DNA from 3 places in the Bacillus sp. GW823-FHT06A10 genome. Region 2 is predicted to be linked to each of the others. Evidence: predicted binding sites of a transcription regulator. Region 2 holds the regulator's gene; each other region holds the start of a gene.
The links. The regulator LexA, encoded in region 2, represses DNA repair genes until DNA is damaged. The targets are predictions, from matches to a motif close to CGAACATATGTTCG.
Positions count from the first base shown of each region.

Region 1: the regulator LexA is predicted to act here: its motif matches at 2,042-2,055, upstream of recN (DNA repair protein RecN).
Region 3: the regulator LexA is predicted to act here: its motif matches at 1,671-1,684, upstream of recA (recombinase RecA).

Region 1 is NZ_JBXAHT010000002.1:642,754-646,045, reverse strand. It holds gene spoIVB (SpoIVB peptidase) at 1-66, opposite strand, end outside; gene recN (DNA repair protein RecN) at 185-1,924, opposite strand; gene argR (arginine repressor ArgR) at 2,189-2,638, opposite strand; gene AC1Q8M_RS18195 (TlyA family RNA methyltransferase) at 2,781-3,292, opposite strand, start outside.
Region 2 is NZ_JBXAHT010000001.1:2,910,524-2,913,815, reverse strand. It holds gene AC1Q8M_RS14700 (PadR family transcriptional regulator) at 1-287, shown strand, start outside; gene AC1Q8M_RS14695 (DUF1700 domain-containing protein) at 280-822, shown strand; gene AC1Q8M_RS14690 (DUF4097 family beta strand repeat-containing protein) at 823-1,626, shown strand; gene lexA (transcriptional repressor LexA) at 1,718-2,338, opposite strand; gene AC1Q8M_RS14680 (YneB family resolvase-like protein) at 2,480-3,136, shown strand; gene AC1Q8M_RS14675 (DUF896 domain-containing protein) at 3,182-3,292, shown strand, end outside.
Region 3 is NZ_JBXAHT010000002.1:1,077,105-1,080,396, forward strand. It holds gene pgsA (CDP-diacylglycerol--glycerol-3-phosphate 3-phosphatidyltransferase) at 1-351, shown strand, start outside; gene AC1Q8M_RS20475 (competence/damage-inducible protein A) at 372-1,610, shown strand; gene recA (recombinase RecA) at 1,755-2,786, shown strand; gene rny (ribonuclease Y) at 3,269-3,292, shown strand, end outside.

The DNA.
Region 1 (3,292 bases), on a different contig from region 2:
AACTAAAGAAACAAGGAGACAAAGACCTATTATTTTTCGAAATTTTTCTAATTTCAACTTGTTCACTCTCCTCGCTCCTACCCCACATTCAGCCTCTTGGCTTCACTTTTTAATCTCTCCTTGCAGTGCTTTATTTATAACCGGAAGAATTAAGAAATCGTCATTTGAGAAAAAAAGCTATCCATTACTGGATAGCCTCTGCTGTCTGTTTAAAATGATGCGCTTGCGTAAGTAATTCTTTCGCATGCTCCGTCGTTAAATCTGTGATTTCCACACCAGAAATCATTCGAGCTATTTCTGTTACTTTATCCTCCATAGTTAAAACAGTAACTGATGTAATTGTCCGATCATTCGCTACTTGTTTTCGAATAAATAAATGCGAATCTGCCATTGAAGCTACTTGAGGTAAGTGCGTAATACAAAGTACTTGCGAGTTTACTGATACTCGATAAATTTTTTCAGCAATAGCCTGTGCGACCCGGCCACTTACACCCGTATCCACTTCATCAAAAATAACAGATGCAACCCCTTGATGCTTAGAAAAAATGCTTTTTAAAGCTAAAATGATACGAGATAACTCTCCGCCAGAAGCAACCTTTGAAAGTGGTTTTAGCGGCTCTCCTGGGTTCGTCGAAATATAAAATTCCACATGATCGTAACCATCCGCCGTAAGTCTTACCGGCGCACCTTCCACAAGGGGCTCTTCTGCATTTCCTTCTCTCTTCATAATTCTCACTTCAAATTTCGTTTTTTCCATATATAATTCTTTTAATTCCTGATGAATTGCATTTGTAAGGTGTTCTGCAAGCTCATGACGCATATTACTTAACAACGTTGCTTCTTTCAGAATAACACTTTCTAATTCCTTCAACTGTTTCTTCGTCGTTTCAATATGAACGTCTTTATTTTCAATTGTAAATATTTCTTGTTCAATTTTATCTGCATACGCTAAAATCTCTTCTACAGTATTTCCATATTTTCTCTTTAGCATACGAATTTCATTCAAACGTGTTTCGATTTCATCTAAACGATTTGGATCATATTCCATCATATCGAGCTTTTCTCTCAGTTGATATGCAACCTCTTCTAATAAGTAATAACTATTTGCAATTGAATCATGATTCTCTTGATACATTTCATCTAAATGTGTAATACTTTCCATTTGTCCCATTGCGCTTCTTACATTATCTAATCCTTGTCCGTCAGCACTCAATGAACGATATGCATCACCTAATGCTTTATAAATCTTTTCAAAATTAGAAATTTGCAATCGTTCCTCAGTTAATTCATTTTCTTCATCCATCTTTAAATCAGCTTTGCGAATTTCTTCATGCTGAAATTGAATTAAATCTAAGCGATGTGCCATCTGTTGTTCATTTTCACTTAACGATTTCAATTGTTTTTTTAATTTTTCATAGTCAGCGTATACGTTTTGATATATGTCTAGTTGTTTAACGATTCGATCCCCATCAAAGTGATCAAGCATAAACAGATGTCGTTCTTCATTCATTAAATCTTGCGTTTCATGCTGTCCATGAATATCAACAAGTGTTTTCCCAATTTCTTTTAATATGCTAAGTGTAACAAGCTTCCCATTTACACGACATACACTCTTCCCGTTCGCAGCAATATCACGCTTTAAAATAATCATGCCATCTTCTATTTCTATATCTAACTCTTCTGCCTTTTCAATACATGGATGCTTATCATCTTCAACATAAAACAGCCCTTCAATCTCAGCCTTTTCTGTTCCATATCGAACAAATTCTGCTGACCCACGGCCACCTACAAGTAAACTAATCGCATCAATAATAATCGATTTTCCGGCCCCTGTTTCACCGCTTAAAACCGTTAAACCTTTTTGAAAAGAAATATTTAATGCTTCAATAATAGCAAAGTTTCTAATCGATAATTCCGATAACAATGCCCCATTCACCTCGTTATAAAATAATCCCTTACTAAAGGATTTTCTCATTTCTTCATTCAAATAATCATGCTATATATTTGTATGTATATACTCTTCTAACCCGCTTCATTGTACCAAACATTTGTTTTACGGGTCAATCCATCTATTTTCTAACTTTATGCAAACAAAATATTATATTACAATTGAAAAATCATATTTTTGACCAATAAAAATATCTTGTTCACTTCCCACTTTACGATGGAAAGCAAACAAGATTTTTTGTTACAACATATTTAAGAAACGATCAGAGACAACACCTGTATCGTCAGGTGTACGGCAAATAATTAAGCAAGTATCATCACCACAGATGGTTCCGATGATCTCATCCCACTCTAAATGATCAATAAGTGCTCCAAGTGAATGAGCGTTACCAGGCAATGTTTTTAGCACAAGCATATGTCCTGCCGTGTCTAATTTTACAAATGAATCCACTAGATTTCGTTTTAATTTTTGTAACGGGTTAAATCGTTGATCTGCTGGCAAGCTATATTTATAGCGCCCATCATGTAATGGCACCTTCACTAAGTGCAGTTCTTTAATATCGCGCGATACTGTTGCTTGCGTTACATTAAATCCCTCATTACGTAAAATATCAACTAATTCATCTTGTGTTTCAATTTCTTTGTTTGCAATAATTTCCCTGATTTTAATATGGCGCTGACCTTTATTCATACATTTGCACCTCACACTATCTCTTACCATAGTTTAAACATTGGTATACTTCACTTATTTATGTTAACTTATAATTCGTTTCTTGTACACAATTGTTTTTACAATCATTATACAATTACAGCAAAAAGAGGAACAACATATGTTATTCCCCTTTCCCTTTTTGTTTTAGAACGTCATGTGCTTCTGTAACAACTTGCTCTATAGAAATCGGAGAATGATTTTCGCCATTCTCACGTTCACCATGCCATTTCAGATGAATTAAAAATTCAATATTACCATCCCCACCCGTAATTGGTGAGAATGTTAAACCTTCCACATCATAGCCCTCTTTTAAAGCAAAATCGACAATCATTTCTACAACAGCTTCATGTACTTTTCTATCACGAACGATACCTTTTTTCCCAACTTGCTCTCTTCCAGCTTCAAACTGCGGTTTAATTAACGCTGCTACATCTCCGTTAGGCATAAGCATTGTTTTTAAAACTGGCAGTATAAGCTTTAATGATATAAATGAAACATCAATACTTGCAAATTGAGGTAAACCACGTTCTAAGTCTGCTGGTGTCACGTAACGGAAGTTTGTTCGTTCCATTACAACAACACGCTCATCCTGACGTAATTTCCACGCTAGTTGATTGTATCCTACATCTAATG
Region 2 (3,292 bases):
GTGTATTAGCACTTGTAAAACGTAAAGATAGTTACGGTTATGAACTTGTTCAGCAAATCTCTAATAAATTTTTAATATCGGAAGGATCAGTATACCCTTTATTACGTCGTTTGACGAAAGAAGGGTATTTTCAAACGTATTTAAAGGAATCTACGGAAGGGCCACCTCGTAAATATTATCAATTAACAGAGCGAGGGGAGACGCAATTTCATTTGTTAGTAACAGAATGGCGTGATTTTGCGAAAGGGGTACAAGAAATTATTGAAGGGGTGGAATGGGATGAGTAAAGAAGGGTTTCTTAAAGAATTATCAAGTTATCTTAGAAAGTTACCAGAGGAAGAGAGGCAAGATATTTTATTGGATTATGAAGAGCACTTTCAGTTTGGACTAGAAGAGGGGAAAACTGAATCAGAAATAATTCAGGGCCTTGGTTCTCCGAAAGTAATCGCAAAAGAGTTACTTGCGATGTATCGCTTCGATGAAATGAAAAAAAATCCATCGACTTCAAATGTGACAAGAGCTGTTATGGCAGCGATTGGACTTAGTTTGTTTAATTTTATTATTGTGTTAGGCCCGTTAGTCGCAATTGTTGCTTTTATATTTTCTTTTTGGATTGGTGGTATTGCTAGTGTAGTAACACCATTTTTCGTTATTGGAAAAGTATTTATGGGTACTTTTATATGGTTGGATCTTTTCGTTAGTATAACGTTTGTTGGAGTAGGTTTATTGTTATGTATTATCGCTTTTTATAGTACAAAGTGGTTTAAGAGATTGTGTGTACGATATGTAATATGGAACTTCAAAATGATAAAAGGAGAGTAAATGATGAAAAAACTATTTTTAATCGCTATCGCTTGTATCATTATTGGAGTAATAGGAATTTCCCAAACATATGAAAAAGCAGTACAAACTGCTGAAAAAGGCGATAAAGAAGATGTAATTAAAAACGAAACATTAAAAAATATAGAAGTTAAGTTAGATGCCGGAGATATTGTTATCCAAAAATCTCCTGATTCTTCTTTTTATGTAAAGCAATCAGGAGATGTACGTAAACAAGAGATTCGTATTGCAGAAGATGGTGACACATTAAAAATTATTGGGGAAAGAGAAAAAGGTGCTTCATTTGATTTTTCTTTTTATGATTTTAGGTTTCAAACGTCTAAATTGACTCTCCTTGTGCCTGAACGCTCTTATCAAGATGTAAAAGTAAATTCATCTGCTGGACAAATCGAAATGAGTGATGTGAAAAGTGATAGCGTAAGTGTTAGAACACTTGCTGGAGAAGTAGAGTTGAAACAAGTAACGGCTAAGAATGTGGAAGGATCGACAAAAGCTGGTGAGGTGAACTTTAAGAAGGTATTAGGGAAAGTGACCGCAAAAACAAAAAGTGGGGAAATAAATATTCGAGATCATGATTCCAAGTATAATCTAGAAGCAAGTTCAACTGAGGGAGACATAGATATTACTTTATCGGAAAAACCACAAGATGCGGTAATTACTGGGCAAAGTGCTGCCGGAGATGTAACAATTTTTAATGAAGAAAATAATAACGTAACAATTGGCAATGGTAGTAAAAAGATTAGCGGTAAAACGGCTGCGGGAGATGTGACGATTGAAACTCGTTAATAAGAAATAGAATGTATGGAAATCTATCAAAATACAAAAAAGAAGATAATTACCGTATATAAATAAGGTAATTATCTTCTTTTTATTATTTTTAATGTAAATCACGATATACGCCAATTACTTTCCCGATAACTGACACTTGTTTTAAAATGATAGGTTCTAATGAAGAGTTTTCTGGTTGTAGACGGAAATGGTCTTTTTCTTTATAGAAACGTTTAACAGTTGCTTCGTTATCTTCTGTTAAAGCGACTACAATTTCACCATTATATGCAGACTGTTGTTGGCGAACAACAACTAAATCTCCATCGAAAATACCAGCTTCAATCATACTATCTCCAGAAATACGTAACATGAACACTTGGTCTGCTCCAGCAACAATACTAGCTGGAAGTGGGAAATGTTCCTCTACGCTTTCAACCGCTGTAATTGGTAAACCGGCAGTAACTTTTCCGACAATTGGAACTTGAATAACAGATTGTGTTTCCGTATCCATTCGGTCTTCACCTAAAATTTCAATGGCACGTGGTTTTGTTGGATCGCGTCGAATGTATCCTTTTTCTTCTAATCGTGATAAATGTCCGTGCACTGTAGAACTAGAAGCGAGGCCGACTGCTTGACCAATTTCACGTACGGAAGGTGGATATCCTTTTTCTTGTACTTTTAGCTTAATAAAGTCGAGAATGTCTTGCTGGCGTTTCGTTAACTTTTCCATGTTTTCTAACACCTCGTTTTCTTTCATTTTTCTTATTAATAAGTATAACATGTGAAAAAACATTCTACAAACATAAGTTCGAACAAATGGCGGATTTATGTTACACTATAGGGAAATAATAGGGAGAAAGAGGGGTTCAAAATGAATGCAATTATTTATGCACGTGTGAGTACAACGAAAGAAGCGCAAGAAACATCATTATTACGTCAAAAAGATGAATTATTGCATTTAGCTGAGCGCTATCAAATGAATGTTACTAAGGTGATTGAAGAGCAGGCTAGTGGATATACAATTGAACGTGACGGTATATTAGAGGTGCTGGATACAATTCGAGACGAACAAATTGATGTGTTACTTATACAAGATGAAACGCGCCTTGGTAGAGGAAATGCGAAGATCGCATTAATGCATTGTTTACATAAAGAAGGCATAAAAGTATATACGCATACACATAATGGTGAATTACAATTGTCGGATTCTGATTCGATGGTATTAGATATTATTGGTATTGTTGAAGAATATCAAAGAAAGATTCATAATTTGAAAATTAAACGAGGTATGCAACGTGCAGTAGAAAAAGGTTATCGTCCAGAAAATAATTTAAAAAATCGTCATTTAAGTGTAGGAAGAGAGAAAAAAGAAGTGCCAATTGAGGAAATTGTACGTTTGCGAAAAAGTGAACTCACGTTTGAAGAAATTGCAGCAACATTACGTGGATTTGGTCATAATGTTTCAAAGGCGACTGTACATCGTAGATATGTAGAGTATACGAAGCAATTGCTTGATAAAGAAGAGTAACTATTGTATGATAATAATCAGTTTTGATTAGAAGGGGGATTCGAGATGATTAATCACGAACTCGTTGAACGCATTAACTTCTTAGCGAAAAAAGCAAAAGCTGAAGGTTTAACTGAAGAAGAGCAACGTGAGCGTCAATCGCTACGTGAACAATAT
Region 3 (3,292 bases), on a different contig from region 2:
GATCCGTTAGCTGATAAATTACTGGTTTCAGCAGCACTTATTACATTGGTAGAGATGCGATATGTACCGGCTTGGATTGTTATTGTAATTATCAGTCGTGAGTTTGCTGTAACAGGTTTACGTCTTGTACTTGCTGGAACAGGGGAAGTAGTTGCGGCAAATCAGCTAGGGAAAATTAAGACATGGACACAAATTATTGCGATTGCAGCATATTTATTACACGATGTACCTTTAAATTTAATCCATATTCCAGTTGCGGATATCTTTATATGGATTGCATTAATCTTTACTGTTATTTCAGGATGGGATTATTTCTGGAAAAATAGAGCTGCTTTTGTAAACTCAAAATAGAAGTTTATGGGGGAATTGGGATGAATGCTGAGATTATTGCGGTTGGAACTGAATTATTACTTGGACAAATTGCAAATACAAATGCCCAGTTTTTATCTGAAAAGTTGGCTTCAATTGGAATTAACGTGTACTATCATACTGTTGTTGGTGATAATAATAAGCGACTGCAAAAGGCGATTGAAGCTGCGGAAGAACGTGCTGATATCCTTATTTTTACAGGTGGATTAGGACCGACAAAAGATGATTTAACGAAAGAAACGATAGCGACTAGTTTAGATGAAAAGCTTGTGTATGATGAAAAGGCATTAGACTTAATAAGTAATTACTTTAAGCGTACAGGCCGTGAATTTACGGAGAATAATAAAAAGCAAGCGCTCGTTTTAAATGGAGCAACAGTATTTGCAAATGACCACGGTATGGCGCCGGGTATGGGGGTAAATAAGAACGGAAAAGTTTATATTTTATTACCAGGGCCGCCAAAAGAAATGAAACCAATGTATGTAAGTTACGTAGAGCCTTTTTTACGTAATTTTACAACAGGAGAAAACATTTATTCACGTGTGCTTCGTTTCTTCGGTATTGGGGAGTCCCAATTAGAGGTGAAAGTTCAAGATTTAATTGATGGACAAACAAACCCAACAATTGCCCCGCTAGCAAATGATGGAGAAGTGACATTACGTTTAACCGCTAAGCATCAAAATGTTAGCGAAGCGGAGAAACTAATTCAACATGTGGAAGATTTGATTTTAGAAAGAGTAGGAGAATTTTTCTACGGATATGACCAAGAATTTTTGCATTATAAGGCAATCGAGTTATTGAAGAGAAAAGGGTTAACTTTAGCATGTGCAGAAAGTTTAACAGGTGGTCTTTTTGGAAATCAAGTAACTGAAAATGCTGGTGTTTCTTCTGTATTTAAGGGCGGTGTCATTTGTTATCATAATGATGTGAAGCAACATGTTTTACGTGTGCCTGAAGAAGTGTTGCATACTGATGGTGCAGTTAGTAAGGAATGTGCTCGTTATCTTGCTGAAAATGTTAAGGATTTATTAAAAGCGGATATCGGAATTAGTTTCACTGGGGTAGCAGGGCCAGATGCTTCAGAACAGAAAGAGCCAGGAACAGTATTTGTTGGATTAGCGATTAAAGGTGAACAAACTGCAGTCTTTCCTCTTAATTTAAGTGGAAGTCGTCAACAAATTAGAGAACGATCAGCAAAATATGGATTTTATCATTTATATAAAAAGCTAGAAGAGATATAAGTTTCTTCTAGCTTTTTTTATAGTTAAATTCCGTATTTGTGTGATGGAAAATAAAAAAATCGAATAAATGTTCGATTTTTGTTGGCAAATTGAATTGAAAATAGGTATAATAAGATTAGCAATTCAGTTAAGGAGGAATTTTGAATGAGTGATCGTCAAGCGGCATTAGATATGGCGTTAAAACAAATAGAGAAGCAATTCGGTAAAGGTTCAATTATGAAATTAGGAGAACAAGCGGAACGTAGAATTTCTACAATTTCAAGTGGTTCTTTAGCACTTGATGTGGCACTAGGGGTAGGCGGATACCCACGTGGCCGTATTATCGAAATTTACGGACCTGAAAGTTCAGGTAAAACGACAGTTTCATTACATGCAATTGCAGAAGTACAACGTCAAGGTGGACAAGCAGCATTCATCGATGCGGAGCACGCAATGGATCCTGTATATGCACAAAAATTAGGCGTTAACATAGATGAATTACTATTATCACAGCCTGATACAGGTGAGCAAGGATTAGAAATTGCAGAAGCACTTGTACGAAGTGGTGCGGTTGATATTATCGTAATTGACTCTGTAGCAGCTCTTGTACCGAAAGCAGAGATTGAAGGCGACATGGGTGACTCACACGTAGGTTTACAAGCACGTTTAATGTCACAAGCACTTCGTAAGCTTTCAGGGGCAATCAACAAATCAAAAACAATTGCAATCTTTATTAACCAAATTCGTGAAAAAGTTGGGGTTATGTTCGGAAACCCAGAAACAACTCCAGGTGGTCGTGCGTTGAAATTCTATTCAACTGTCCGTCTTGAAGTGCGTCGTGCGGAGCAATTAAAGCAAGGTAACGACATCGTTGGTAATAAAACAAAAGTAAAAGTAGTGAAAAATAAAGTAGCGCCACCATTCCGTGTTGCTGAAGTTGATATTATGTACGGAGAAGGTATTTCAAGAGAAGGTGAAATCTTGGATATGGCTTCTGAGCTTGATATCGTTCAAAAGAGCGGTGCTTGGTATTCTTACAATGAAGAACGTTTAGGACAAGGTCGTGAAAATTCGAAGCAATTCTTAAAAGAGAATACGGACTTAAGAGAGGAAATTGCCTTCTTTGTTCGTGATCATCACGGAATTGGTGAAGATTCTGGTGTGGAAGACACGGAAGATTCAACTCTTCAAGATTAAAAAATAAAAGACACGGGTCCCGTGTCTTTTATTTTTTACCTTCTATTAAAGCGGTACCTATCGTAGTGGTTAAAATATTTTTTTGACTCAAATGGGATGTGTAAAGAGGAATATTCATGCGTTTTAAGGGAATAAAATGGTATTTACTAAGGTTTTCCAGGATAATATGCTATCAATTTTTCAAATTCAGATAACATTCAGGACTGAAGGTAAAGAAAGTAAAAGTAGACAACGCTTGACAATGAAAATTACGATAGATACAATGAGAATGTATATTTTTTCTTATATACGATATACTCTTCTCAAGAAGAGAAGTAATATTCGGAGTAAGGTTTAAAACTTACCGAAATAATAATATGACATTTTAATTGTGAAATGAAGAAAGTCCCTTAAAAAAGCGGGACGACGGTCTTTGCTGTATGTTGTAATTTAATGTACATGCCGACAGTCTTTTTTCATTCATAGCAAGGGGAGGTGAAATCATGAGTAGTACAGTTTGGATACTC